DNA from 2 places in the Paenibacillus sp. J22P15 genome. Region 1 is predicted to be linked to the other one. Evidence: predicted binding sites of a transcription regulator. Region 1 holds the regulator's gene; the other holds the start of a gene.
What was found. Region 1 encodes LexA, which represses DNA repair genes until DNA is damaged. Its sites were predicted from a motif close to CGAACATATGTTCG; they were not measured.
Positions count from the first base shown of each region.

Region 2: a site for LexA is predicted at 1,984-1,997, ahead of AC0YN6_RS08655 (YhjD family protein). Genes of this name have one in related genera too.

Region 1 covers NZ_JBWDNT010000001.1:830,845-845,905, forward strand. The annotation lists gene AC0YN6_RS03880 (ABC transporter ATP-binding protein) at 1-640, opposite strand, end outside; gene yneA (cell division suppressor protein YneA) at 810-1,184, opposite strand; gene lexA (transcriptional repressor LexA) at 1,343-1,963, shown strand; gene yjcZ (sporulation protein YjcZ) at 2,120-2,227, shown strand; gene AC0YN6_RS03900 (C40 family peptidase) at 2,334-2,963, opposite strand; gene glnA (type I glutamate--ammonia ligase) at 3,115-4,443, opposite strand; gene AC0YN6_RS03910 (MerR family transcriptional regulator) at 4,488-4,898, opposite strand; gene AC0YN6_RS03915 (methionine gamma-lyase family protein) at 4,961-6,253, opposite strand; gene hflX (GTPase HflX) at 6,353-7,642, opposite strand; gene AC0YN6_RS03925 (AAA family ATPase) at 7,668-8,657, opposite strand; gene AC0YN6_RS03930 (YdcF family protein) at 8,747-9,424, opposite strand; gene AC0YN6_RS03935 (ribonuclease FAU-1 family protein) at 9,421-9,978, opposite strand; gene AC0YN6_RS03940 (peptidylprolyl isomerase) at 10,205-10,852, opposite strand; gene AC0YN6_RS03945 (transglycosylase domain-containing protein) at 10,870-13,338, opposite strand; gene hfq (RNA chaperone Hfq) at 13,493-13,735, opposite strand; gene miaA (tRNA (adenosine(37)-N6)-dimethylallyltransferase MiaA) at 13,753-14,754, opposite strand; gene AC0YN6_RS03960 (class I SAM-dependent methyltransferase) at 14,763-15,061, opposite strand, start outside.
Region 2 covers NZ_JBWDNT010000003.1:82,628-97,688, forward strand. The annotation lists gene AC0YN6_RS08645 (TnsD family Tn7-like transposition protein) at 1-431, shown strand, start outside; gene AC0YN6_RS08650 (ATP-dependent DNA ligase) at 581-1,420, shown strand; gene AC0YN6_RS08655 (YhjD family protein) at 1,462-1,953, opposite strand; gene AC0YN6_RS08660 (DNA/RNA non-specific endonuclease) at 2,082-3,011, opposite strand; gene AC0YN6_RS08665 (hypothetical protein) at 3,140-3,553, opposite strand; gene AC0YN6_RS08670 (hypothetical protein) at 3,653-3,919, opposite strand; gene AC0YN6_RS08675 (hypothetical protein) at 4,138-4,827, shown strand; gene AC0YN6_RS08680 (hypothetical protein) at 4,882-5,259, opposite strand; gene AC0YN6_RS08685 (hypothetical protein) at 5,514-5,876, opposite strand; gene AC0YN6_RS08690 (hypothetical protein) at 6,210-6,473, shown strand; gene AC0YN6_RS08695 (copper amine oxidase N-terminal domain-containing protein) at 6,562-7,497, shown strand; gene AC0YN6_RS08700 (hypothetical protein) at 7,569-8,600, opposite strand; gene AC0YN6_RS08705 (hypothetical protein) at 8,855-9,754, shown strand; gene AC0YN6_RS08710 (hypothetical protein) at 9,811-10,356, shown strand; gene AC0YN6_RS08715 (hypothetical protein) at 10,431-10,871, shown strand; gene AC0YN6_RS08720 (CBASS cGAMP-activated phospholipase) at 10,894-11,874, shown strand; gene AC0YN6_RS08725 (CBASS cGAMP synthase) at 11,874-12,839, shown strand; gene AC0YN6_RS08730 (ThiF family adenylyltransferase) at 12,823-14,592, shown strand; gene AC0YN6_RS08735 (Mov34/MPN/PAD-1 family protein) at 14,589-15,056, shown strand.

The sequences.
Region 1 (15,061 bases):
GCGTAATAATTTTTTCCGTTTGAGCTGCTACTTCACGTTCATGCGTTACGATAATGAAAGTCGTGTCCATCGTTTTATTCAGTTGCTTCAAGATGATAATGATCTCTTCTTCTGTTTTTGTATCTAGATTTCCGGTCGGCTCATCTGCAAAAATAACTGACGGCTCTGTTATTAATGATCTTGCGATACTGACACGCTGCTGTTGTCCGCCTGAGAGCTGTGATGGAAACAACTCTGCTTTATCTGGTATTCCTACTTGCTCAAGGAGAGCAAGTGCCTTTTTCTTTCTTATGAATGGATGTGTGGATTGAAATACGAGCGGCAGCTCAACATTTTCCCTAACCGTTAAATTGGAAATCAGCTCATACGCTTGAAAAATAAATCCGATATGCTTTCGCCTAAACTCTGCCAATCGGTTTTCATTCATCGTTACGATATTATGATCTGCGATAAAGATTTGACCTTCTGTCGGCTTCATCAAACCCGCCATTAAGTTTAGTAACGTGGATTTACCTGAGCCTGAACTCCCTAACAACGCAATCATTTCACCCTTATGTACATGAAAGCTAATCTGCTGCAGAACAGCGGTCGTTTCATGCCCATTCATAAATGAATGGGATAACTCTTCAACTCGTAACAAAATAGCCTCTCCTTTCAGTCCCCTTTAATAGACGATAGAATTCAGGGTTTGCACTGCAGTTCACACAAAAAAACTTTCTAAATCAAGCGGATGTGAAAACATCTGCATAACTTAGAAAGTAAAATTAATTGAATAAAATATTCCTATTAAATTGTAATAGATATTGGAACTAAATGCTAGGAATAATTAGCTTCTGACCCGGTTTAATAACAGCTGTTTGTAAATCATTCCTGTCTTTAATTAGAAAAACAATATATCTAATATCTTGGCTTTCATTTGTAAATTGCTTTGCAATATTCCAGAGAGTGTCGCCAGACTTAACAGTGATAATATTCTCTTCTACAGTTGCTGCTTGAGGAGAATTCCCTGAAGCATATGTTCCCATCATTAGGAAGCTAGTAAACAGAAGAATAAACACAGCAGCGCAAACTGTGATCTTAGCAGCATGTCGCTTCAGTAATAGTCCTACTCTTTGTTTACTCTTCGTTGCTTTGTTTGTATCTTGCTTATGTATCGTTCTATAAAAACTTGGACTCGTTATCATTTATCAGCACCCCAAACGTTTGTTCTGTTTTTAGATTACACGAACAAACGTTTGGTGTCAACGAAAAAATACGAACCTCTGTACTTAAGAACTTATGTTTGTACGAACTCCGGTTCTATGTTATAATTTTTTGCAAACCTACTAATGGAGTGATTGCAGTGTCGAAGATTTCTAACCGACAACATTCAATTCTTGAATTTATTAAGAATGAAGTGCGGGAGAAAGGCTATCCACCCTCCGTTCGAGAAATCGGCGAAGCTGTTGGATTGTTGTCCAGTTCAACCGTTCATGGTCATTTGGACCGCTTAGAGAAGAAAGGTCTAATACGCCGAGATCCCACGAAACCGCGTGCTATTGAAATTTTAGATCAAGAAGTTTCTGAAGGTATTATCCCGATGTCCGTAGCAAGAGTACCGATTGTCGGAAAAGTTACCGCTGGTGTGCCAATTACGGCGACGGAGAACATCGAAGAGTATTTCCCGCTTCCCTCCCATTTTGTCGGTGACAGCAGTGTCTTTATTCTGAATGTCATGGGCGAGAGTATGATTGAAGCAGGTATTCATGATGGAGATTATGTAATCGTTCGTCAACAACAAACTGCAAATAATGGTGAAATTGTTGTCGCGATGACCGAGGATGACGAAGCAACAGTCAAAACCTTCTACAAAGAGAAAACACATATTCGCTTGCAGCCTGAGAATTCAACTATGCAGCCGATTTTACTTCAAAATGTAACGATTCTTGGCAAAGTCATCGGACTTTTCCGCGATATTCATTAATTTTATCTTGTTAGTACATAAAGAATAGGCTGAATCCGTGCGTAAGCATCGATGATTCAGCCTATTCTTTGGTTTACTAAGGACAATTACCCAATCACTGTGACTTTATCCGCATATCATACTATGTATTCAATTCAAAAGGAGGTGCAATGAACAATGTCCGGTTATGTAGGTGGAGCCTTTACAAACACTGGTACGATTCTTGTTCTCTTCATCTTGTTGGTTATTATAGCATGCAGCTGCATGCGCTTTGGCGGCTACTAAAACAGACCTTTAATTTAATCCTTCTATAGTAAATCTCACACAAAAAGATCCATTACATGGATCTTTTTGTGCTTTTTGTGCTTTCAATCTTCTCTAATCGCATATGTTAAACCACTCGCTTCCAAAAGAAATAGGCGGGGGCTTTTGAAGGTGCATTTCGAATTAATTTTTGACGATTAAGCAATGGATAATTATAGAGAAGTCCTTCGTATACAACTTCGAGTTGCTCGTGCAGTAGAAAATCATGTGGTGTCACTTGTGTCGATGGACGTTCCCACAATGGAATGCCGCTCCTGCGCATGGTCTCTGCAACAAACTGTGAGCAAAAATAGGCGTCAGCGGGTTTAATATCAAGTTCTAGAAGCACACCTATCAATCCAACAAGATTATAACGATATTGATCTTTTTTATTCTCAAACTCACGCACAACTTGCAACAACGAAGCTCTTTGTTTATCCGATACAGCGATCTTTAGCAGTACGCAGCGCGTAGAAGGAAATTGGCGAAACGTCCCTTCATATACGTTTTCTTTGACAAACCCAGCTATCAATGGATTATTCGCCCGTTTGCGTCCAAAGCTATAAATATCCTTCAAATCATCTCCCATAACAATGGAAGCATGATTATATGGAGCACCTGTAAAAGCTTTAATCAACCTTGTAAACCATGTACCTGTGTCCGTTAATAATACGTACACAAATTGATCTATTTCGTGATCCGAATTGGATACTGTCACGTTGCTCACCTCTTTCTCGTTGAATCGACTATCCATTAGAACAAATATAGCAATAAGGCGGATTCCCGAATAGTACTAACTCTATATGGTACTGGCTATTACAAACACAAAAAAAATCCCTCAACGCCTATGGCGTCAAGGGATCTAATTTCTAGTAAAGAGTCAAATATTGATCGCGTTCCCATTGGTGAACTTGTGTGCGATACATATCCCACTCGATTTCTTTAAGCTCGTAAAAATGAGCAAGAGCGTGATCGCCAAGCGCTTCGCATACAATGTCGCTTCTTAGCATCTCATCTAATGCTTCTTTCAAATCTAGCGGCAAGCTTGGAATTCCTGCATCTTGACGCTCTTCCTCTGTCATGATGTAGATGTTCCGGTCCGTAGGAGCTGGCAGCTGTGCTTTGTTCTTAATGCCGTCAAGACCTGCTTTAAGCATGACTGCAAGAGCCAAATACGGATTAGCTGCTGGATCTGGATTACGCACCTCTACACGAGTACTAAGTCCGCGTGAAGCTGGGATACGAATCATTGGTGAACGGTTGCTTGCTGACCAGGCTACATAACAAGGCGCTTCATAACCAGGGACAAGACGTTTATAGGAATTGATTGTAGGGTTCGTAATGGCTGCCATTGCGCGAGCATGAAGCAGGATTCCTGCCATATACTGACGTGCAACAGCACTAAGGCCTAGCTTGTCCTTCTCATCGTAGAACGCATTCGTATCACCAGTGAAAAGCGATTGGTGACAGTGCATACCAGAACCATTCACACCGTACAAAGGCTTTGGCATAAACGATGCATGCAAGCCATGTTCGCGTGCAACTGTTTTAACAACTAGCTTAAACGTTTGAATTTGGTCTGCAGCCTTGATCGCATCAGCATATTTAAAATCGATCTCATGCTGACCAGGAGCAACCTCATGGTGAGATGCCTCAATCTCAAAGCCCATTTCTTCAAGTGTCAAAACGATTTCACGACGACAATTTTCACCCATATCCATAGGTGCTAAGTCGAAGTAACCGCCTTGGTCATTAAGCTCCGTAGTTGGCTCACCGCGCTCATCGGTTTTGAATAAGAAAAATTCCGGTTCAGGACCAACATTCATTGCCGTATAACCAAGCTCTTCCGCTTCCTTCAATGCACGTTTCAAAATACCGCGTGGATCTCCAGCGAAAGGTGTTCCGTCCGGCATGTAGATATCACAGATCAGACGAGCAACACGATCTTGTGTTACCCATGGAAATACAACCCATGTATCAAGATCAGGGTATAAGTACATATCAGATTCTTCAATACGAACGTAACCTTCGATAGAAGAACCGTCGAACATCATTTTGTTGTCCAACGCTTTTTCAAGCTGACTTACAGGAATTTCAACATTTTTAATCGTTCCAAGTAAATCCGTAAACTGCAAACGAATAAACCGAACATTTTGTTCCTGTGTTATACGTCTAATATCGTCTTTAGTGTAACTCACAGAATCATCTCCTTAGTTTGCACATCAATGGTTATTAAAGTCAATTAGCGCTTATTTAAGAAACGAGTTAATTGTCCTTGAATGAGTGAAGCCTGACCTGGCCTTTTCTCCAGCAATTGCTGTTTAAGTAATCGATGAAGCTGCTGATCAGATAGCTCACGTCGTTTTACTTCTGATTGCTCACTAACGATTGTTGCATCATCCGATTCTTTCGATACCGGATTCATCACTTGTTTAATTCCGGCGATGTTAACGCCTTTCTCAATCAATGATTTTATTTCCAGAAGCCGTTCAACGTCATTAAACGAAAATAATCGTTGGTTCCCTGCTGTTCTAGCAGGCACGATCAATTCATGCTGTTCGTAATACCTGATTTGGCGGGCTGTTAAATCCGTCAGCTTCATAACAATGCCGATAGGAAATAAGGCCATATTTCTGCGAATATCATCAGCCATGTCGCATCAACCTTCCAGTCGCTCTATAATATGTTCATTCTAACCTTTCGCATTCAAATGTGTCAAGTCATGTAAGGTTTAATCACAATTAAACCACTATCCACTAGGCGATATAATGCAGTCAGAACACCATATTTTGCATGAGCATACGTAAGGCCGCCTTGCATATACGCGATATAAGGTTCGCGTATCGGAGCATCTGCTGAAAGCTCCAAGCTGCCTCCTTGAATGAAAGTACCAGCAGCCATAATGACCGCATTCTCATATCCCGGCATATCCCAAGGCTCCGGCACAACATGTGAATCAACCGCAGCAGCTTGCTGGATACCTTGTACGAAGGCGATCAAATGATCAGCTTGTCCGAAACGGACCGCTTGTATAAGATCAGTACGCGGCTCATTCCATCTTGGCTTCGTTTCGAACCCAAGCTCTTCGAATAATGCCGCAGCAAGTACACTTCCTTTAATTGCTTGTCCAACTAAATGAGGCGCCAAAAACAACCCTTGGAACATCGGGCGAAGCGTGCCTAACATCGCTCCAACCTCGCCGCCGATGCCGGGTGCAGTCAAACGATATGCAGCAGCATCTACAGCAAATGCTTTACCTGCAATATAGCCGCCTGTTTCAGCTATTCCTCCGCCTGGATTTTTAATAAGTGAACCAGCCATTAGATCTACTCCTACTTGAGTAGGCTCTAACAGCTCCGTAAATTCACCATAACAATTGTCCACAAACACAATAAGATCAGACTTAATTTCTTTTACCCTATTTACAATGGTTTGAATCTCCGTTACTGTGAACGAAGCTCTCCAATCATAACCGCGAGAGCGTTGAATACCAATAACCTTTGTTTGCGCCGTAATCGATTTCTCAATTTGAGCCCAGTCCAAACCTCCGTCATCAAGAAGCGCTACCTCAGAATACTTCACACCCCAATCCTGCAAAGAACCCATACCATCACCAGGCTTACCAATTACCTTATGTAGTGTATCGTAAGGTCTGCCGGTAACATAAAGCAGCTCATCCCCGGGGCGAAGAACCCCGAATAAAGCACAGCTAATCGTATGCGTGCCTGAAACGAAATGGGGTCGTACGATCGCAGCTTCAGCACCCATAACGTCAGCGTATACTAGATCAAGGATTTCACGTCCACGATCATTATAGCCATAGCCCGTTGAACCGGTAAAATGAAAATCGCTTACTTTGTGACGCTGAAATGCTTCAATGACTTTCCATTGATTCTTCTCTGCTATCTTATCAATACTCCGAAAAGCTTCTGCTGCAAGCACCTCAGACTGCTCTGCAAGCTGCTCTAGATGATCCCATAGTCCTTGGTTTACATGATGCCTGTTCATTTTGATATCTTCTCCTTAAATTTTGCGTAGCAAAATTACTTCGTAAGCATATGCCTTAAAGTTTTGCGAAGCAAAACTACTTCGTAAGCATAAGCTAATTCACTCAATATATTGTTTCAAACGGTGCCCGTGCTGTTCATATTCCTGTTTACTTACATGAACGGTTAGCCGCAAACTATCTTCAATCACTTCTTGATTGATAACCTCACCGCTTCGGTAAGCTAACGCAATCAAATCTCCACGCTCCGCAGGAACATTAAAGGTTACTACGTCTCCGCTTAACTTATCTTGAACGATTTGCTTCAGCAGCTCGAGATCCTCAGCGTCATATGCGCTAATAACAAGGTTATCGCCGCTCGTAATCGGCAAGTCAGCTAAAGAACCATTATTTTCGCACATATCCTTCTTATTGTAGACCATGACATGCGGTGTATCGGCTGCGCCAAGATCACCCAAAATTTTGTTTACAACCGCAATTTGCTCATCACGCATTGGCGAGCTGCTGTCGATTACGTGCAGCACAAGATCAGCTTCGCACACTTCTTCCAACGTCGCACGAAATGCTGCAACGAGATCATGCGGCAGGTTTTGAATAAAACCTACAGTATCCGTAAGTATGATTTCTCTGCCATTTGGCAGCTCAAGCGTTCTAGATGTCGGGTCCAACGTAGCGAACAACTGGTTTTCTACATAAACATCCGCGTGAGTCAACTCGCGCAGCAGCGTCGATTTCCCAGCATTCGTATAACCAACCAAAGCCACTTGAATTGCACCGGATTTTTTGCGGCGTTCGCGGTGCAATTTCCTGTGACGTACCACTTCGTCGAGTACCGTCTTCAGATCAAAAATACGATCGCGAATATGACGGCGATCTGTCTCAAGCTTCGATTCCCCTGGACCGCGGGTACCAATGCCGCCTCCGAGGCGCGATAAGTTTTTGCTTTGTCCTGAAAGACGCGGCAAAAGATAGCTAAGCTGTGCCAGCTCAACCTGAATAATACCTTCACGAGTTTTGGCCCGCCCTGCAAAAATATCCAATATCAGCTGAGTACGATCGACAATCTTCAAATCGAGCGCCTCTTCCAAGTTTCGAACCTGAGCACCTGATAGTTCTTGATCGAAAATAGCTGTCGTTGCACCCAGTTCATCAGCTAATGCTTTAACTTCCTGAACTTTGCCTTTACCGATAAACCATTTAGAATCGACAGTTTCTTTATTTTGCGTGAGCGTCGTGAGCACCTCGACCCCTGCCGTCTCCGTGAGCTGCACAAGCTCTTGAAGCGACATCTCGGGGTCTCCGCCCTTACGCTTTTCTTTTGATGTAACTAAGCTTATCAATATTGCTTTTTCAATCATGTTCGGATTGGTATCGAATGTAATCTCGCTCATCTCATACTCCTTCTAAACTACACAATCATATTGGCTTTGTGTCCCATTTTAAATCCTCTGGTCTGATTGTCATTAACTCCTGCTTGGCGGGAACAGAGCTCGCATATTGCGTCAGCAGACGAACGGCTTGAAACCGAATCGCTTTCTCAATCGAATTTCTGACGTATCTTGCATTGCTGAACGAGAACATCGTATTTTGCTTTTCTTGCATTAAATGTTGTCTCAATTTAAATATGGTCTGTGGCTGCAAAATATAATCACGGTCTTTCGCCATCAGTTCACTTATTTGAATTAACTGATCCACTGAATAATCTGGAAACTCGATTTGGATCGGAAAACGTGAAGGCAAACCAGGATTTGTAAGTAGAAAATCATCGATTTCGGCTGGATAACCCGCAAGGATGAGCACAAAATGATTTTTGTGATCCTCCATAGCCTTGACCAACGTATCAATTGCTTCCTTCCCAAAATCCTTCTCCCCCCCGCGAGCAAGACTATATGCTTCATCCACAAACAATACTCCACCGATCGCTTTCCGAACGAGATCACGTGTCTTTTGTGCGGTATGTCCAATATATTCACCGACAAGATCAGCTCGCTCCACCTCGATTAGGTGTCCTTTAGACAAGACACCCATCTTCTGAAACAGTTTTGCCACGATACGCGCAATCGTTGTCTTGCCCGTCCCTGGATTACCCTTAAAAATCATATGATACACATGAGAGCCGCCAAATAATCCAGCTTCTGAACGCATTCGACTAATGTAGAGCAAAGCATATATTTCATAAACGAGAGATTTCACATTTTCCATACCGATCATCGGTTCTAGCTCTTTCTGAATCTCGGCATAATGGTCAACGCCAGGCAACGGCTTAACCGCAGGCAGCGGCTCTGCTTCAAGAGCTGTAGCTGATGCTCCAGTCTGAAATGTTTCTTGCGTTCTTAGAACCACATTGATCTGGCGGGAAGGCCTTGCGGTGCCATTACCGGGTCCCGATTTGACGTGTCCACTCATCTGAGTCATCACCTATCCTTTGCTTCGAAAGCTATAGCGGCTAACCGCACTACAAGTTTATTCTACTTTGCAGCAGCATATTAGCAGATTTACAGCTTCGAATCAGAAGGACTCATTCCGAGACTAAGAAGCAAAGAGTCGAGCTTCCATTTCGTGAAAGCAAGTACTTCACGCGACTCATTATAAACTGGATTAAGCACTTTCGACTTTGTCGCAGCTACTTGAAACTGCGTAAAACCAAGCTTTTTCGCGATCTCCTTTGATCTGGCAGCATGATAATCATGTGTAATGACAATAAGTGTGGTCAGACCATTCTGCTCAGCTATCGTCTTGCTATAATCTAAGTTTTCGTAAGTGCTAGTCGCTTTATTTTCTAGTAACAGCTTGTCAGCTGAAATACCTTTTGCAATTAGATAGTCCCGCATACCTTCAGCTTCCGTCTTCACTGAGCCATTAGCATCCAATCCGCCGGACAAAATAAGCTTGTCCACCGTACCAGCCTCGAACAATTGCCATGCATAATCCAATCGTTCCTTAAGGGCTGGACTTGGCACATCATTCCACAATGCTGCGCCAAGCACGATACCAGCATCTGCTTGTACAAGCGGCTTATTCGTATCAAACCCATTAATTAACCATAATAAATATCCGCACCAGAACACGCCTGCACATACGATCCAGGCAACAACACGAAACAAGAGCAGCCACGGACGCCTTTTCCTTGATCGTTTGCGTGAGCCGCTCCTAGAACCTGTTGCCTTTCTCATGATTCGCTCAATTCGCCAGTTCGCTCAATCAAGCTCTTCCGATGTTTTAAACTGAGTGTAAAATAGCGGAATCTTCCATTACGAATGCTGGAGAGCAATTTCCCTGCTGTTTTGCGGGCCAAAGCCACGTCCCTGTTATTCACATCACCTTGTCTTAAGGCATCCTCCAGCTCATCCTCATCCATAAGGAACACTTCCCCGCTAGGAAGCACCACAACATCCAAATATAAATCATCGAACCAAGGCACCTGCTGATCGGTTAAACCTTGCGTTTTGCACACATCAATATACCATTGCACGACGCGTCCCTTATCGTCAAACATCGTCGTTACGACAAAATGCTCGCCTCTTGGGAAATGCTGCATCCATAAGTACCCGCGATCGGCCAAGCATAATCTGCGTCCGTTATATTCCTTCCATAAAGGCTCACGCAATTCATGAATCCGATAAAACGTTACGAGACCTTTGAACTCCTCACCATCTAGCGCTAAGCACGAATAGCTTTTGCGCAAGATACGCCGCCAGTTAGCCCGGTCTGAAAATTTTCTCTTCATACGGAACGTACCTTTCCGTTCATTTGGGAAAAGCTCGCAAGCGAACTGCTCAGCTCTTCTTGGCTTTGATTATACAGCGAACACTTTGCGACCAGCGACAGTTGACATTTACCTATATAAAAAAGATTACCATATCTTAACGTCCATCTCCAGCCGACAAACAAAATAAACCAAGCTCTTCGCATAAAAATAAAAAGAATACCGCCACGAATGGCGGTATTCCACTTTATTGCTCCACGATTTCGATTCCAGTGATGATAATGTCCTCGGCGGGCAAGTTGTTTTTTATGGGCGTCTTTGAAATAGCTCGGACAACGTCCATGCCGCTCTCAATCTTACCGAAGATTGAATAATTAGGCTCGCGGTTTAAATTTGCAGCATCAGGTCCTGTGCAAATAAAAAACTGACTGCCTCCCGAATTGGGCTTGCTCGCATTAGCCATCGCAACTATGCCCTCTTCATATTTCATTTCCGTACTAAGCTCATCTGGAATGGAATATCCAGGTGTTCCAAAGCCGTCACCTTTCGGATCTCCACTTTGAACCATAAAGGACTCAATAATGCGATGAAAGGTCAATCCTTCATAAAAGCCTTCTCGAGCAAGGAAAACGAAATTATTTACCGTTACCGGCGCTTCTTCTGTGAACAGCTTGACTGTAAAATCACCTTTAGTCGTCTGGAACTTTGCTGCGTACGACTTATCAAGATCAATTTGCATGTCCGGCATTTTATCCCAGCTCATCTGTTTGGCCGAAGCTGCCGCACGATCCCCGTTTGCTAAACCTGAATCATTCTTGCCGCAGCCTGCAACAAACAATACTGCTGCGACAACAATGATCAGATATAAGAATGGGGCTCTTTTTCTAACTGCCATTAGTAACCACCCGTTCCTTACGTATTGCCGCCGGTTTCAGGATTTCCTAAAGCATTGTTGCTGTTGTTGTTCATACCTGTGTTTGGTGTAGGGGTCGGACTTGGCTCGCCCGTCCCGTTCCCTGATCCAGGTTCCTCCGTAGGTTCTGGCTCAATACCATCATCTGGAGTAGGTGTAGGCTCTTCGCCGCCACCGTCGATTGGAGGAGTGACCTCACCGCCGTCTGGTTCATCAGGATTTGGCTCCATAGGAATGTCAGGTATTATTTCCGTTTCGGGAATAACAACTTTACTCTTATTAGATGGCGCGCTTTCCAAATCCTCCTCCGCATTATAAGCAACGACATAATATTCATAGGTCATTCCCGGGAATACACTCATATCATCAACCGTAGTATCAATAGAATCGACGAATAGAGTGAATTTACTTTCCGAAGCTTCTTTGCGGTAAACTTGATAAGTGACCTTCCCATCCTTATACGGATCCCAAGACAATGAAACCTTCATTTCTTCCGGTAGAAAAGCCGCATTAAAATTCGTTATTGTTGCCGGCGGTTTATTCTCTTTAATGCCTTGCGGTTTTTTAAAGCTCGACTTCGGTACATCCTTCATTGCGGCCCTCATGACCTTCGAGAACATTGAAGCCGCCTGGCTGCTGCCAGAATGCAAGACATGTTGTTTATCTGTCTTATCGTATCCCATCCATACGGATGCTGTCCACTCCGGCGTATAACCTACGAACCAAGCATCACGAATTCCTTTGCCTTTGTAGCCTGGAATACCATGCTGAGTTGTGCCCGTTTTTCCTGCCAAAGGACGATCAATTGCCGCTCTAGTACCGGTACCGCCTCTTTCAACGACCGTTTGCATCATTTCAGTCAAATAATAAGCGGTACTTGCGGACATCAACTGCTTGGAAGCTGGTGCTTTATATTCGTAGAACTTGTTGTTATTTTTACCTTCAATTTTCAATACTGCATGAGTATCTACGGACTTCCCGCCGTTTGCAAACACGCTAAACGCTGTTGCCATTTGCATAGGAGTTGCGCCTTTTGACAAACCGCCCAGTGCAGCTGTTAAGTTGCGATCATCCTTCTCAAGCTCAATCCCGAGCTTACTTGAAAAAGCAAACCCTTCCTTCAATCCAACCTGATTCAGCATCCAGACTGCTGCGAGATTTCGCGAATCTTTAATTGCTTGCGTCATTGTAACTGGCGTTGCTCCCCATCTATCAGTCGGGCAATAGCTGCCGTAACATTTCTTGTCATTCGCAAGTACGGTCCACGGATAGTATTTGCCTGATTCCAGCGCTGGTCCATAGGCGATAATCGGCTTGAACGCTGATCCAGGCTGTCTCGCAACCTCAACGCGGTTAAGCCCCTTTTTCACATAATCCCGTCCGCCAGATAGCGCTTGGATCGTACCGTCACGATGATCGATAATAATCATAGCACCTTGTGCTATATTTTCATCTTCACTGCTCTCAAAGTTATCGTCATTGTTAAACTGTGTATCCATCGCATCCTGTGCTTGAGGATTAAGTGACGTATAGATTCGGTAGCCTCCAATGCGGAGCTCTTCCTCTGATTTGCCGGTTTTCTCCATCGCTTCTTCAACCACATAGTCAATAAATGCAGGATACTTCTCCGTGTTTCTTTCCACATGATTCTCAGGAATTTCGTAATCGACCGCTTTCGCTTCTTCCATTTCTGCTGCGGTAATGTATCCTTGTTCATTCATAAGCCTTAGAACAACCGCTCTCCGATTTTTAGAATCTTCGGGATGATTAATTGGATTGTAGCGGTTTGGCGCCTTCGGCATAGCTGCTATTGTTGCAATTTGCCAAAGTTCCAGCTTTTCAAGCTCGGTATCAAAGTAAAATTGTGCAGCTTCTTTAACACCTGATACGCCTTTGCCGAAATAAATACGGTTAAGATACATCGTCAGAATTTGCTGCTTGGACATTTTATGCTCTAGCGCAACTGCGATTGATGCTTCCGTTGCTTTTCGGAAAAATGTTTTGTCTGCTGTTAAAAAAACGTTTTTCGCAAGCTGCTGCGTAATCGTACTCCCGCCTTCTACAGCACTGCGAGCGATAACGTCTTTAACCACAGCACGCCCAATAGCAAAGAAATCTATGCCAGAGTGTTCGTAAAATCGTTGATCCTCGGTTGCAACAATTGCATTAAGCATTTGTTCTGGAATTTCTGCGAACTCGGCAATTTCACGATTTTCTTTCGGATCGGACAATTTTGCTATCTCGTTTTCGTTTACATCGTAAATGGTGGATGCTTCACCAAAAACCAGCTTATTTTCGTTTTCAGACAAAATTCGCTCACCGTTCAGAATAATGAACAAGTAGCCTATTATTCCGCATACGATTGCGATGACCGCTGTAAAAAATAATCCATAAAACCATTTCTTCCCCGATATTTTCTTTTTCCGTTTTTGTTTAGTTACAGTCTTGTTGCGTGGTCGTTCAGCCATAGCCGACTCCCCTCCTGTTGTTCTATAGTCTGTTTAATCTAGTTTTGCCACAAAATGAAAAGAGCAACCCAATTTGGAGCGGGTTGCTCTTGCATGCCGCTATCTAGTTAAACGAGACTTGTTATAATAATGTTTCACAAAGTGCTTTAGACTATTAATCTGTATTGTTATGATCCTGCTGCATAAGTGAAACATTTCGTTGCGGGGTGAACGTCGAAATAGCATGTTTGTATACCATTTGTTGACGACCTTCGCTGTCGATGATGATTGTGAAATTATCGAACGCTTTAATAACGCCCCGAATTTGGAAGCCATTCATTAAAAAAACCGTAACCGGTATGTTGTCTTTGCGAAGCTGATTCAGGAACGTATCTTGAATATTGATCGATTTGTTCATTGGACGTTACCCCCGTCTTAAAAAGATTGATTAGAAGTATATTCAAGATTAACTTGAAACTTTCCTGCTATTATATCATGAACAGACTCCAAATTGTTGTGAAAATTTTCCCCCATATCGATCCAATGAATATCTTTCATATGACGGAACCATGAAAGCTGGCGTTTGGCAAACCTTCTCGTATCCCTTTTCAGGAGCTCAACGGCCGCTTCAAGCGAGCAATTTCCATCCAAATATTGTGCAATCTCTTTGTACCCTAACCCCTGCATAGCAACCGCTGCCGGCGGCAAATCTCTTTCAATTAGCTGCCTCACCTCTTCTACTAAACCTAGCTCCATCATCTCATCTATCCGCTGCTCTATTCTACGATACAACTCAGAGCGGTCCATAGTCAAACCGATGATGCAAAGCTCGTAAGGTGAAACCTTCGTTTGACCAGCTTGCTGATCGGAAAAGGTTTGGCCTGTCATATGAAAAACTTCCAATGCACGAATGACTCGCCGCATATCGTTAGGATGCAGTCTTTCCCCAGCGGGGGGGTCAATAGCAGCTAATCGTTTATGCAATGCTTCAGCACCAAATTCGGCAGCAAAACTTTCTTGTTCTAGCCGGAAAGCAGCATCTGAGCCAATTTCTGCGAACTGAAATTGATAGCAAACTGATTCCACATATAAACCTGTGCCACCGACGATAAAAGGCAATTTTCCGCGTGCTGCTATATCAGAGATCGCTTGAGTAGCGCCCGCTTGGAAATCAGCAGCGGAATACGCTTCATCCGGTTCGCATATATCGATTAGGTGATGCGGTATGCCTTCACGCTCATCTAGCGCGATTTTGGCTGTTCCAATATCCATCCCCCGATAGACCTGCATAGAATCTCCAGAGATAATCTCAGCATTCCAAGCTTTAGCAATGTCTAAGCTCATTCGCGTCTTGCCTACTGCTGTTGGGCCAATAAGCACCAGTAAGGGCTGCTTGTGTACTGGCTGCCCTTCTTGTTCTTGCTGCGTATTGTTCATTTCTTCATTCAAAGCTGTATCACTCCATATGCAATTTTCGAAGTATTCACATGTCGTCGTTCAAATCCGAGTCTTGCAAATTCTCCGCTGGCTTGATGCTCCTTAAGCACTACGCATTTCCTTGCGACCCGCTTCGCTTGATCAATGACTTCATGCGACAAAGCGTCCATATTGGCGATCCCGCGAAGCGGCTCCATGGAGCTGGATTCATTAATCGGCTTCCTGAACATTGGATCAAAATATACGATATCTGCACTATTATCGGGCAATCCCGTTAAATACTCCATATGATTCATACATTTCATCT
Region 2 (15,061 bases), on a different contig from region 1:
ATCGGCATGATCGTGAATGGCTAAGAAATAATGCCCCGGAAAAAAAGGGGCGTAAATCATCATTGATAGCTTGGGATGAAGTGGACCGAGAGCTAGTGGAAAAAATCCAAACAGCTGCAAAACGAATCCAAGATAAAGAAAGTTATCCCATTCGTGTTACAAAACTCAGCTTAGTTAAAACAATCGGTCAAGACTTCCGTTCAAACTTAAATCGTCTGCCTCTTTCATTTAAGAAATTAAATGAGGTAGTGGAGTCAGTCAAAGAATATCAGATTCGTAGGATTAGATGGGCAGCAAAACAATCTTATGAAAATGGTCAACGTCTCTCTTGGTACCAGTTGAGAGAAGCTGCTGCAATTCCAATTAAATCAGTTAAAGAGCTGATGAGCATTATACAGGAAGAGATTCAAAAATATGAGCAAAAAAAATGACACGGGAAGTAGCTGTGTCATTATGACCAGGTTTTTTTTGTGAAAATGATGACCAATTATCGTGTCAAATTGCTTGCAGTTAGATTTTGCCCATTATTCCCCTAATGTGCATCGAGATTGGATATGTTACGTTATTGTTGGTGATTGCTATGCTCTTAGAACCAATTAAACCAATGCTCCTTCATAAAAGAAGCGAGGATGTCCCAAACGGCAATTATATTCATCAAATGAAGTTTGATGGTCATCGCGCTTTATTGCACTTATCCGAAGATGGGTTCAAGATTTATACCCGACATGGGACGGATTGCACGAAACAATATCCCGAGCTGTTAGATGTCGAAATAAATGCCACAAGCGTTGTTTTAGACGGAGAAATGATCGCTTTTGATGAATCAGGCAAGCCATGCTTTGAATTTGTTATGGAGCGTTTTATGGCTCGTAGCGGTCAGAAGAAAAGTGCTACACCTGTTCATTTTGCAGCATTTGATCTTCTTTATATGAATGGCGAATCTGTGATGGATAAGCCGCTTTACAAAAGACTTGAGCAGCTAGACAATGTAGTCGTTCCAAGCAATGTCATTTCTGTTGTTCCAAGTTATGAGGATGGGGAAAATCTATTTTCACAAGTCAAAGCCATGGGTTTGGAAGGCATCGTATCCAAAAGACGCGAGAGCAAATATCGGATCGACTTCCGCTCCCAAGATTGGTTAAAAATAAAGAACTATTTGTACGAGACGGTGTCCATTGCTGCAATTCGTAAAGGCGATTTCGGTTGGAGTCTTATGAAAGATCAAAAGTATGTTGGGCTAACCGAGTTTGTTCCGCCGCAAGCGCGAAAAGCGTTCTCTGGCGTATACGAGCAACTGGTGACAGGCGAGGATAAGGATTGGATCTATCTCGACCCAAAGCTTTCGTGCCGAGTGAAGTTTCAGTGCTGGACAAGAAAAGGGCTCATGCGAAGTCCTAGTTTTGTAGAATTTGTCCTCTAACAAATAAAGCTGTGCTCCCTTGAGCGCAGCTTTATTTGTTTTTAGAATAATCCTTTTATATATTGACCAATCATCTTGCCGATGTGATCTTTCGCGTACTCCCGTGTAATGGCAAAGGCGCCGTTGTGACTACGGCATCTGTACGAGTATGACGCTACTCCATCGATGCGTTCGCCAGCGATAACGGTGATATTCGCCCGCTTCAGTTGTTGTTTTATTTCCTCTAAATCGGCTTGCATGCGACCAAGAACAATATCGGTCGCCTTGGTGAATAGGTCGCGAAGTAACCGTGCCTTCTCTTCGACCTGTCTGCGATTTTTCTCGGCTATCGTGTAAGCCATCGGAAGCAAAACAAAGTCATGCATCATCTGCAGCTCCTCACGTGACGCCGGAGGCGTTTCAGGCTTTAGCCCAGCTGCTTTTATGCGATCCCTCTGCATGAGCTCGATATACTGCTCGCGGTGTTCTGGAAGCATCATACGCGATGATTCCCATCGACCATTGCCATGAAGTTTCTTACTGTTCACGCTCATAACCACAAATCACCTCATGGTTATTGTATGAGAACATACGTTCTTTAGTCAAAGGATTTGTTCTTATCCTATCCGTTACTTCAATAAAATAGGGAGCAACGCGACGGCGTCCTGCTCCCTGTTTTAACTTATTCACCTACCATTCCGTCACCATCACGATCATCCATATATTTGTACAGCCAGTGGTCACTCATTATTGGCATACTATAACCGGCTGCCTTCGCTTCTTTAATCGTTACCTTTCCATTTCCGTTTGTATCGACACTAGAAAGATCCTCTGAACTGGTTGAATCAGAAGAATCACTGCCTGATAATCCAAGTGATTCATTTACTTCATCAGGATTCACGTTGTCAAATTTATCAACGATCACATTCCCCTTTAATGTATAGGTGTATTGATAACTTGAAGGAATTTGGGTCTTTGTATTCGGATAGGTGATAATCGCTTCAAAATTCGTTGCTCCGCCTGCTTTGCGTATCGTATCTTCCATATACGCTTGGTCACCATGCCGGTTAAGCGTGCTATCTTGCGGGGTAATATTATAGGCATTCGATACCCCTCCGAGAGAATCAGCAATTACATGCCCTTCATCTAAAACATCACTTTCAACACCAGGAACCTTTGCTTCGTCGGGGTAATACCTGCCAGATGATAATACCGGTTCGTTTTGGTCGTCTTGCAAAATAAGTTTATCGGCAATGACGCGCACTAATTGCCCATATTCATTGGTAAATGCCCAATATTCACGGTCTCCGTAACCAATGTCAACAACAACATTAGGTTCACGATGCCCAGACAAATCACCACCATCAACCTCGATAAGCTTGTATCCTAAAAACAATTCGTTATTTGGTTGTGTTGATGTTTCCTCTCCTACTGGTTCATCAACAACCGCTTTGACAGCTTCTCTTTTTTCACTATTTTTATTTGTTGTATCTGTGGTTACTTCTTGTGAATCTGTTTCTACATCTGTACTGGATGTATCTTCTAAATTGGTACAACCAACCATAAAAATGATCGTTAAAATTAAAATTAAATAGTTCATTTTCTTTTTCATTTTAGGACTCCTATAATTTCATACTGTTCATTCTAAAAACGACGACTTTAAATTTATCTTATCTTGTAAAAAAAGCAGCCGATCGTATGACCAGCTGCACAGGATCTTATTCAGCTAACGTTTCCCTGTTAGTTGAAGTGAGATTCTCTGTGTGAGTTGATTTTCTTTGCTGCCCAGAATCCTCCACCTACTAATCCTCCAACTATGAGACTACCACTCACCAACATCCACTGTTTGAACTCCGTATCTTTTTTTAAAGCTCGATCAACCATTCGTTCGATTCGATAATTCAACATTTCTCTTTCTTCTGGAGTTGAATTTGGATTCTTTATTTGGTCTGCAAAAATATCCATTGCTTTATCGATAGTGCTAAATACTCTTTTCTGTACTTTGCTACCTTCTTGAATGAATTTGGTAGATACTAATAAAGCAGGGGCAAATTTTTGTAAAATTTCAAGTTCTTCATCAGTCAATTTTGTTGTATCGTATTGGGTGCCTTTGAACTTTGTAATAGCATTTTCAATCGCATTGATTTCGCTCATTGAGTAGCCTCCTATTATATCCATTACTTTTCGTTATCTTTAATTTATCACTAATAATTTACTGAAACTACAAAAAGTTTTTTTCCATTAATCTGCCAGTTAGCTTAACGGTATCGGATCCTTCCAAAACGCTTCCCGCTTCGCATACACGAGCATACAGTTGCGCTTAATATATCGCTCACCGACGATAAAGACGATCTCTTCACGATCTCCGTTATCTACCGTTATTTCTTTGAAAGCGTCGATAGCGCCACTCCCAATGAGCTCGAAATCTTGAAAGACGAGCACAGACGTTTTTTCGATAACAGCCGTATGAATGTGTAGGTTTGTCATCAACTTGCGAAAGCCTAAGTGACGTGAGTTCAATCTTTTCTTTTTCCCCTGCATACCTTAACCCCACTTATATGTTTTTTAGTACCGAGTTTAAACGCTTGTCTCCGGATTATTTCCTTTATTTTACTATGTTAAAGAATAAATGGCGATACGAAAATATCCACCTATACGCGTGAATCGAATCTCCTTTTATATTCGCTCCAGCATATCTTAGTATGTGGAATTAGTATGTGGAAAGGAGATGATCTTTTTTGAAAGAGAAGAGGCGCCGCCAAGGCGTGCCAAAAGCGCATGTATCAGTAACGTATAAGAAATTAATGATGACGGTTCCAGAGGCTCCTGTGTCCGAAGCAATGCCAGAAAAAATGATTTTTTATGTGGATACAAGGTTTACGACAGCACCAATTAATCGTATTCGTACTTTGATTGCTGGCGTATTAGGCTTTTGGCGGGAGCATTATCAACAGGTAGATGAAATTGGAATTTCTAACTATCAAAAATGTGTTAACAAATATGCTAAATTTAATTTATCCCCCGTTTGGTTTGAAGGAAAACTTGCAAACGGCAGAGCAGCAGCATCTGTACAGATGGATAGCCTTACGACACAGATTGCGGCGAACGGTTTCGGTCGAGCCGGCAAAGCCTATATTATGTACCAGAAATCAGGCAGTTTTAATATTAGAGGGGTTAATGCCTCCTATCCAGAAACCAACTTATTAACCGTCACAATTAATGCGACTGAAATTAGCAACACTGGAATTGGTAATGCTACTATGATGGGTTCTCTTGCTCATGCCTGGCTACACCGCGGAGGCTATCGCCATCCGGCAGGTAAGTACACATTTTATTTTGCTGGCGAAGCCAGTATGTGCATGATGCGAGGAAATAAGGATAAACTTCCCGGACAAAGCGATAGCACGTTTACGAAGTATTTGGATTAACAAAGAAAGAACTGCCCAATTGCGCGGCAGTTCTTTCTTTGTTGCAAGCTGTTGTCAAATGCTAAACCTGATCTCCAGCCATGCTTGAACTGACGGAAATAGCTTCAACGCTTTTTCGATTTTGCCATTTACGAGCACAAAATACTCGTCATTAAACAAGTTGATCTTGATATCAATCGTATCCTCTCGCAGCACGATTCGAACATGAAAACGATGGAAACGCTCATAACTTCCGCCAATGCTGAGGATCCAATTCTTAAATGAAAGCAGCTGGCTGTCAAGTTCAGCCTTCGATGTTCCTTCGGACTTGAACACCATCAGGTTCTCCATAAAAGAGGGGATTACCGCATCTAACGATTCTCCCTCTTTAAACCTACGTCTCATCAACTTATTTAAGTTATCCGCTGCTGGCGCCTTCGATATCTTACTCATTGCTCTCCTCCATATGTCACGGCTCCGCTACGACATTGAGTTTGCGACTTTAATGATTATCCGTTTCATTTTAGCCGTACTTACCGCTTTCAAGCCCATACCAAGCGTATTCTCATTCATTCGAACTCCTCAGGATTATTTTGGCAAACTAAGTTTGCCACATACGAAATGATCCTATTCATTAACATTTAACAGCCCCCCGATACGTCGGGGGGCTGGCTAGCTATATATGGGATGAGGAGTCTGCTAATCGATCACCTCCTCTCCTTGTTCGAAAGTTTCTTCAATTCTTCATAGGCAAGTTCAAGTGTTCCGAAAACGTGTAAATCGTATGGCTCTCCGTAATTATCAGCGATCTGTTCCGCCTTATCGTTTATCGTTCTAATGAGTGCTATTTCATCACACGATGTAAAATGGATTAAATACCAGCATAGTGGTTCATCCTCAACTGGTCCGTCATCTTCATGGTCCATCAATTGATGCTCAATTGCGAATAAAGGGCACTCGAAATGTAAGCATGCACCCATGAACAATGGGCAGCTATTCGTGCAATAATGTTCAATTGAGCGTTTTATCCGCAGAAAAGTATCTTTCGGTATGGAAACTGTATCTTTCATTACTATCACCTTTATCTCATCATTCACCCGGGCTGACTATATCGTAATAGGCGCGGCACTACATCGTCAATCGCTAGATAGGGCAAGAAAAACGCATATTCTGAAGGGGAAATAAAATTAATACGAACATTTCAGCCATAAAGCTTGTTCTATTCCATTAAATTCAGAGCCTACATCATGGACAACTCCAAGCTTTGGCTTACTGTTTATTCTTAGTTAGTAATATGAAATTACTTGGGAATAAGAATTATGTCGAATTTAGTAGAGGATTATAGTAATATGAAATGGCTAATATTTCTATTTTATTAATTAAGCGCAAAGGAGAACTGCTTGGTGAAAAAATCAGTTGCTACAATAATAACCATAATCCTTTTATTTTCTATCCCTCAATTTACTTATGCGCAAATAAGCATCGGAAGGCATGTCTCGGCAGTAACAACAAGTGGTAATGTTGTAAGCTGGGGATTTGCCTATGCATTCGGTGATGGGCTTCTTTCTGATATAGGCGATAATAAAAAAGCGTCCATTTCGAATGTGAAGTCCTTGGCAGTCTGTAAAAATGGAGAAACACTAGCAGTAAAGAGAGACGGAGAGTGACGGAACAGTTTGGGAATTAGGGCGTCGATATGGAGGTCATGTTGACATCGATAATCCAGAAATTCCAACACCGAGAAAAATCAGTACATTGAAGAATATTAAAGCTATTTATACAGATCAGGATTCGGCATACTCCGTTGATTCTGCCGGAAAAGTCTGGCAGTGGGGTATAAACGTGATGAATACAAACCCAAGTAATCATTATTTTAAAAATCCAGTAATAAAATCAAATATAAAAAATGTGTCTACGGAGAGCAGAATTAAGGTGATGCAAGATGGCTACTTCATACTGTCAGAGGTAGATCCTGTAAGTTATAACGGTTCAATTTATCTTCACTCGAAAATGGTAAATAAAATCGTAGGTACGTCAATGAATTGGGATCCAACAAAAAAGGTAATTACATATAAGAAGAACGATAAATTAATAATAACAGCAACGGTAGACTCTAAATACATCCTTGTAAATGGTACAAGAAAAGAGCTTAACAATCCGGTAAGGATGATAAATGGTACGGTCATGGTCCCAAGCAATATACTAAAGATAGGTTTTAATACAAAGCTCATATGGAATTCATTCTATAGTATTTTATACCTAGGATTGGATGGGAAAGAACCTAAACAAGTTTATCAATTCTGGGAGAAGCCAATTGTTAATTCGGATGTGACTTTTTATGACGATATTCTGCGCAGCCTAAAATGGGATGATGATAATACATTCCACCTGAAAACACCATCAACAAATAAATATAAAATGACAGCTTCGTACTTAGAAAACGACAAGTCAGTTCAATTAGTTTTGGAGAATGGTAGATCATATTCCATGAAAATTGATGACGGAATTTATATTCAGTTTTTCGATTCCAATCAGCAACTTATTGATTATTTTTCAGTGGATACTAGGGAAAAGCTCGATTATGTTGGATATATAAATCAAATCCCTATTAAATATAGTAAAATCTTCACTGACAAACAGGGTAATATAATACCTCTTGAGTTATTGAATGAGAAGTATTCTCTTGATTAATGAGGTAAACCGAAATAACGTAAGCAACCAAAAGAATAATAAAGTAGCCACCTATACTGGTGGCTACTTTATTATTCTTCATATTCAATATTATAAGTTCGTCTAATGTATAAAAACCGATGTTTTGTTTTATGATCCTCCTTATCGAAAAGAACGGAAATATCCGGTTCATCAAAGTCTTCTATATTTATTGGGTTTTTCGCATGGGGGTTCAAAAGTATATACATGCCATCTAGCAATGATTCGTGATATTTTTTATGTGGAGTTGTTTCATGGATAGTATTCATAGCATATTTATTAAACCTTACTGTTTCAAAAAAAGTATGCTTATTTTTTTTATTTTGATAAGCTCTTACTTTTCCGATTGTTGCAATTGGATTGAAGATCACTGCGCTTAACATTTCATATTTTTTGTCATTAAACAAACCAATGTCAATTAATGACCCATTATGCTTAGTTGTTTTTGAACCATATTTTATTTCTGGTTCATTATTTACGTATTTCGCACTTTGCAGTCCATAAAGAACTCTAGAAATTGCAGCTGATTTTTGTTCATAAAACAATGGTTGTTCAAATGCACCTATTGCAAGAATAAAAGGTTTATCTTTTACATAATCCAATTGTTGATATTTAGTGAGGTACTTATTATCATATTTCTCGCGTATGCTTTGACTTATTCTTTCAGTAGCCATAGAAATAATTTCATCGTGTAATTTCTCTGCATCAGATTGAAATTTAATCTTTTGCATAACTTCCTCAAGTATATTAATTCGTTCATGTTCCGGGGTTTGCGATTGGGCATTTCGGGTAGTGACAGCTTCAATTATGTAATCACGTTTGTTTTTAGTTACTATAAAGTCCGGCGTTTCTTTAGTAAAGTCAAACTTAAAATTCATTTTGTCTAAACAAGCATATAGATAAATTTCCCAAAACGATGAATTAAATGTTTCTTGAAACTGCTTCACGATTTTGTTATCACGATCAACAAAACCTTTAGACCATTTTTGGATTACCTTTATTAAATCTTGATCATTCATAATTTGGAGAAAATTTGGATGAAGTCGATGATCAGGAATCTGAGGTTTAAAAAAATCTAGATCCAAAAAATATCACGCCTTTTATATTGGAATTGTTATGCTTGTTACATGTATTTCTTTTAGTGGATAAAAACAAAAATAATCATAAATAGAATATATTTCATGTTGTAATTTTTGTCTAGTCAATAGTGACCATTTTAACTACCTAATTTAAATAGGGGCAAATTGTAAGTTTTCTATTGCGTTATTGCCAAAATATGTGCAAAATCAGGAGATAGATAGTTTTGTCGAACTAGATTGGTTCGAGAAAGGTGAGACTAATGGTTGATATTTTATTTCCTGATAAGTGTACACTACGGTTATTCTCAAAAGTATGTCAATTGCTTGTGGAAAAACAAAACAATCTCGTACAAGCTAAAAATATTAAATTGGATTTAAGTCGTACTAAGTTTATTGATCCGTTTGGAATGGTAACTCTTCTTAGTATATGTAGACATTTTTATAACATATATGATGCTCATTCGATAATAGTTCTGCCAGAGGAGAATGCAGGCTCGTATATGGAACGGGCAGGATTTAATACATTGAATGATCACTTTATTGAGGTACAACGACCTAAGAAGAGCATCATGAATTTCCTGAAAAAAAATGAGAACATGGGCGTTCTAAGGTTTTTTCAATCTGAAGCAGACATTAAGAATATAAATGATGAATTCGAAAACTGGATGAGCAAAAACGGATATTCTGAATATGAAAAAAATAGCTTAACAACATTTGTTTCTGAAATGATACAGAATGTGTGTCAGCATAGTAAAACAAAACAATTTGGAGTAGTCTGTATCCAAGCATATACAAGTAGCAATGGTGATTCATTTCTATCGTGGGCTATAGGCGATTCCGGAATCGGTATCCGTCAAAGTTTAATTCAAGCAAAAGTCCAGGACATTGGTTTTATGTCAGATGAAAGGGCAATAAGAGAGGTGATTACGAAGGGAATATCGCGACATAAAGATGATATAACTCGTGGAAACGGTCTTTCCAGGTTATATCATGGAGCACAAAGAAGAGGGGCTTCTCTTTACATTCAGTCGAACTCGGGTTTATTCGGAATGGATTTTGACCAAAGTAAACATACAAAATTTGAAACGCAGATTCCTTTTTCTATTAATGGAACAAATATTGGCTTCTTTCTTCAAGGCAAGCACTTGACAAGCAATTAGGCAGTTCGGTATAGTAATGGTACAGCTTCACGGAAACAGATGAAGGAGAATGCATCATGGAACGCTTTGAAGTTAATATTGCAGAAATATATGGAGATAGCTTATGGGGAAGAGAACTGGGTAGATCGGTGCGCGACAGGATCCTAGAAGATTTTTCGAAACAGTCCAAGAGGGCTTTGTTATTGAATTTTTCAGGTGTAAACCGTATTGATTTTTCATGTGCAAGTGAGATTGTATCTATTCTCATCTTACGATTAGCTGGAGAGTTAAAAGGGAATCATGTTTTGCTGTACGGTTTGAGTCAATTTGTTGAAGAGAATGTAGATGCTGCATTACATAAAGCAGAATTGTGCGGTTTAATTGTTGAGGAAGATGGCAAATGGAGAATGATTGGAAAATATAGCGATACGTTGCAACAAACGCTATCAAAAGTAATCGAGATTGGACAAGCAGATACGCCAACTCTCGCTGCGGCGTTAAACATTGCAGTAACGAGCTGCAACAATCGTTTAAAAACATTAGTTACACTTGGTATGGTAGGAAGAGAAGAGCAGACATCTCCAACAGGTGGGAAACAATTTATATATAAATCAATAATCTAATTTTTTTATAGTCTGATTCATCTGATAAAATGAAACAGGAAAAACAAATGAAGCTGGAAAGGAGGTGAGATTACATGGGTTACTCATATAGGAGCAATTCAGGATTCAGGATTTTTAATGGTTTAATCGGTTTGATACTATCCTTTTGTGTTGTTATTTGGATAGCCATTCCGACTTTTACAAACACATTTAATAATACTTTTGCAGTTAGTGTGACGAAAAAAAATACAGCGAAAGTAGTGGAGGTTCTATCAGATGAACGTGCGATCGTTCAATGGAAGGAAAGAAAGCTTTTTGTTTCGAATACTGACACCATTAGACAGATTCAAATCGACATAGCAAAATATCGTTTCGTGAAAGCTGGCGATACGTTTGATATAGCGGTTACTTCACCAGGGGCGCTTTACCAATATGGAAATACCAAAAATGAAACAGTCGAAGTAAAAGAACGAAATTTAAGTAAGTTGACGTATGTATGGCGTTTAACCAAGTATCAAATCACTAATTGGCTTTAACTAAGGAGGTTCTATTTTGGGGATGCAATACAAAATTCTCTCCATCGATGGCGGAGGAATAAAAGGCTTATATTCAGCAGTGATTTTAGATCAATTTGAAAAAAAGTATGGTCCAATTCATCAGCATTTTAATCTTATCTGCGGCACTTCAACGGGAGGAATTATAGCATTGGCATTAGCTGCAGGAATTCCTGCCTCACAGATCGTGGCGTTTTATAAAGAGAAAGGACCGAAGATTTTTCCTTACATGGCATCATGGAGGAGAAAAATTCATGGATTTAAAGCGGTATTGTTTTTCTCTAAATATAAAAATAAACAGCTGAGAGCTGCTTTGGAAGAAGTATTCCAAAATAAGAAAATTAAAGATTGTTTCTCAGATGTTATTATTCCATCGGTTAATATTACTACCGGCAAGCCGTATGTATTTAAATCCGATTATTTACCTAAATACACGAGGGACAGTGAGCGTTCGTTAGTTGAAGTAGCGCTTGCTACATCCGCAGCTCCAACATATTTTCCCATTGTTAATCTTATGACAAATGAAGGTTTGCAGCAGTTCGTTGATGGAGGATTGTATGCTAATAATCCAGCCTTATACGGGATTCAAGAGTTTTTAGCGAATAAAGAAGCAATAGGGTATTCGGATTATCGATTATTATCGGTATCCTCGCTCCACGAAGGAACAGCTATACCTATTGCGAAGAAGATTCGCAAGCCATTCTGGGGCTGGAAAGAACAGTTGATTTCTTTGATGATAGATTCGCAAAGCGTAGCAACTCACTTTCATATCGAGTATTTACGAAAGTTTGCTGGCGGCGATTACACTCGTATTCCAAGTGCAAAATTATCAGAAAAAGAAAAGAAATTTATCGAGTTAGATTTTGCTCACAAAAACTCTATTGATGTGATGATCAGTAAAGGTGAGCAAATGGCGACAGAATGGATTAATGAAGATGAAATTTTACTATTCTTTAATAACAAAACAGAGGAGGCGTCAGCCTAATGTCTAATTGCAATGATTTATTCACAGAGTTTCATGGGAAGATCTATCTTACGGCAGAGAAGAAAAAAAGTCTTCGTACATCCAGAAATGCTATTCGGGATAAGATCAAAAAGTATTTTAAGGACGAGCTCGGCTTAACCGAACCCAAGTTCTATGGTCAAGGCTCCTATATGATGAATACAACTGTCGTACCTATAGATGGTGAGTTTGATATCGATGACGGAGTTTACCTTGAACATTTAAAAAGTAAGGATGAAAAAGATTGGGCAACTCCAACTACAGTTCATAATTGGATTTTAAAAGCTGTAGAGGGGCACACTTCTACTTCTCCCGTCGATAAAAACACCTGTGTACGAGTAATTTATAAAAATAATTATCATGTCGATCTTCCTGTTTATGTGAAGAATGGTGATCATCCCAAATTAGCTCATAAGTCAAAGGGCTGGATTGATAGCGATCCGAAGGAATTGACAAAATGGTTCAACGATGAGGTTGTGACTAAAGGAGATCAACTGAAAAAAATCGTTCGCTACTTTAAAGCATGGAAAGACTTCAAAGACGGTGACACCAAATTGCCAAGTGGCATGGTGCTTACAATTTTGGCGGCGAATCACTTTGCATCAGATTATCGAAACGATGATGACAGAGCCTTTGTTGAAACGGCACGAGCAATCCATAAGGCTTTAAATGACTCATTTTCACTTGTCCGTCCGGTATTTCCAAGTGAAGAATTAATAAATGATTGGTCAGATACTAAAAAAGAAAACTTCCTTTCCAAGCTCGATAGCCTTATTAAGAAAGGTGATCAGGCGATAACGGAGACTGATAAAACAAAAGCATCAAAAAAATGGATTGAAGTGTTCGGTGATCGGTTCCCAGAGTACGAAGCACCTAAGGCACAATTAAGTACAGCATTCAAATCCACGGCTCCAGCGATCTTGGGTAATCATGGACGATCAGCTTAGATTACTCAACTTTTATGATGAAGTGCTACGAAAAGTAGCACTTCATCTTGTCGAAATGCACGGTGCCGATGAAGTCGAAGTTAAGGACAGAAACAAATATTCTGGTGCTTTTAATATAAAAAAAGACGATCAAGTTATTACTTTATTATTTCCATTTCAATTTCCGGATGTCTTTCCGAAGGTGTTTATTCCTGATCCGTATTTCACTCGTCTTTACCCGATACCACACTTGGATATTGATCATTTTCTTTGTATTTATGATTCGGAAGAAGCGCATCCGAATCCGGAAAATCCATATGGTGTTGTAGACGCTGTTATTGAACGAGCTTTCTTTCTAATTAATGCAGGTAGAAAGAGGGAGAATATCAGTGATTACACAGACGAGTTTGATTCATATTGGCGGCTGCATGGCAATGGTAACATATTATCATTAATTGAAATTACGGACTGTGCTAAGGAAATCACCTTGATAGGAACTGATCTGCCAAACATAGGGCATAGATACTTAGCTGTGGATACAGTTGCGGATGGAATTAGGTGGATTAAACAAGCCGGTGGAGAAGATTTGGGAGAACGTAGAAAATCGATTTATCTACCTTTAAAATCATTGGGCATTCCGCCGTTCCCAAGTACAAATAATGCAATTTTAAAACAATTGCGATTAAGCAGCCCGGATGTCATAAACCCTTTATATGATTATCTAGATAAGGTCTCTCGACCCTCATTAGTGATGTTTTCAATTTCTACGACTAATGGGCATATGCTCGGAGCTTGGGAACATCAAAAGCCAGAACAAATAAAAGCGAATGCTTACTTACCTAAACGTAAATATCAGTCAGCTCTAAATGGCTTTCGTAAAGGGCATAAAAATGCGCGAATGGAACTTAACCACTTTGGTCTTGTAAATATTAAAAAGTATTCTGTTACTCGTGTTGACCGGAATAGATTATTAAACCGCGGCGGTGACGGAACCCATATGCATTCATCCAGGGTGGGTATTGTTGGGTGTGGTTCTGTTGGCAGTCATATCGCCAACTCTTTAGGTGATTTAGGCATAAATGAACTATTCCTAATAGATAAAGATATTTTGAATTTTGAAAATGTAGCAAGACATCTTTGTGGAGCTTCTTACGTGGGGAAAAATAAAGTAGATGCAGTCAATGAGTATCTTTCTTCTCATTTCCCACACAGTAAACACACTTCATACCATGAGGACATACTGAATATCTTACGTTATAATGAAACATTTCTTAATCGCTGTGATCTAACTATTGTTGCGACGGCGCACCCATCAACAGAGTTTCGTTTAGATAAACTACAGAAGTGTGGAATTATTGAGACCCCATTACTTTATGTTTGGGTAGAGCCATATTTAGCCGGTGCTCATGCGGTGTATATTAACCCCAAAAATCAAGGTCAATTTAGAGATCTGTTTGATGAAGATAACAGATTTAAATATTGTATTTTAAAACCGGGACAGTACACAGTTAGAGAAGCAGGTTGTCAAAGCACTTATGCTCCTTACAGCGTTTTTGAGGTTAAAAGATTTGTCTATGAGCTGATGTCATATGTCCATAGAGAGATTCTAAATGGCGATAATAACGACAATATAATTTTTAGCTGGTTAGGAAATGCATCTTTGCAGAAGTCTAATGGGCGCGGGGTCGAAGAGAGATGGAATGGTATGAACGATTACAGCGTTTTGGTGACGAGAGTTGCTGATACTACTGAAGCTGAGGTAATGCAAGTATGATCAAGTATTATTTTGAAGACAGAGAGATACACATCTTGCAGTCAGTTGTTGATACTTTTGATTGTTATCGTCAAAATACCGCCCGGCAACACGAGTCGGGCGGTATTTTACTTGGTCGAATTTATTCAGAAAAAATTGTGATAGAGAAAGCGAGTGTCCCCAATAAGAATGACAAGTCAGGACGGTATTTTTTTGAGCGAAATGTGAAAGCAGCGCAGAAAATTGTAAATGACCATTGGAAGGAATCAAGTGGTGAAGTTGTTTATCTTGGTGAGTGGCACACACACCCTGAAAACAATCCGAAACCTTCACTCATCGACAAGAAGCTACTCTCGAGTATGTTAAAAGATACAAAAATGGAAATTGAATTTCTTATTATGATCATTGTTGGTACGACAGATTATTTTGTTGCAGTTCAGAGAGGAAAGGATGATTTGACAAGGCTTACTTCAATAAATGAATAAATAAT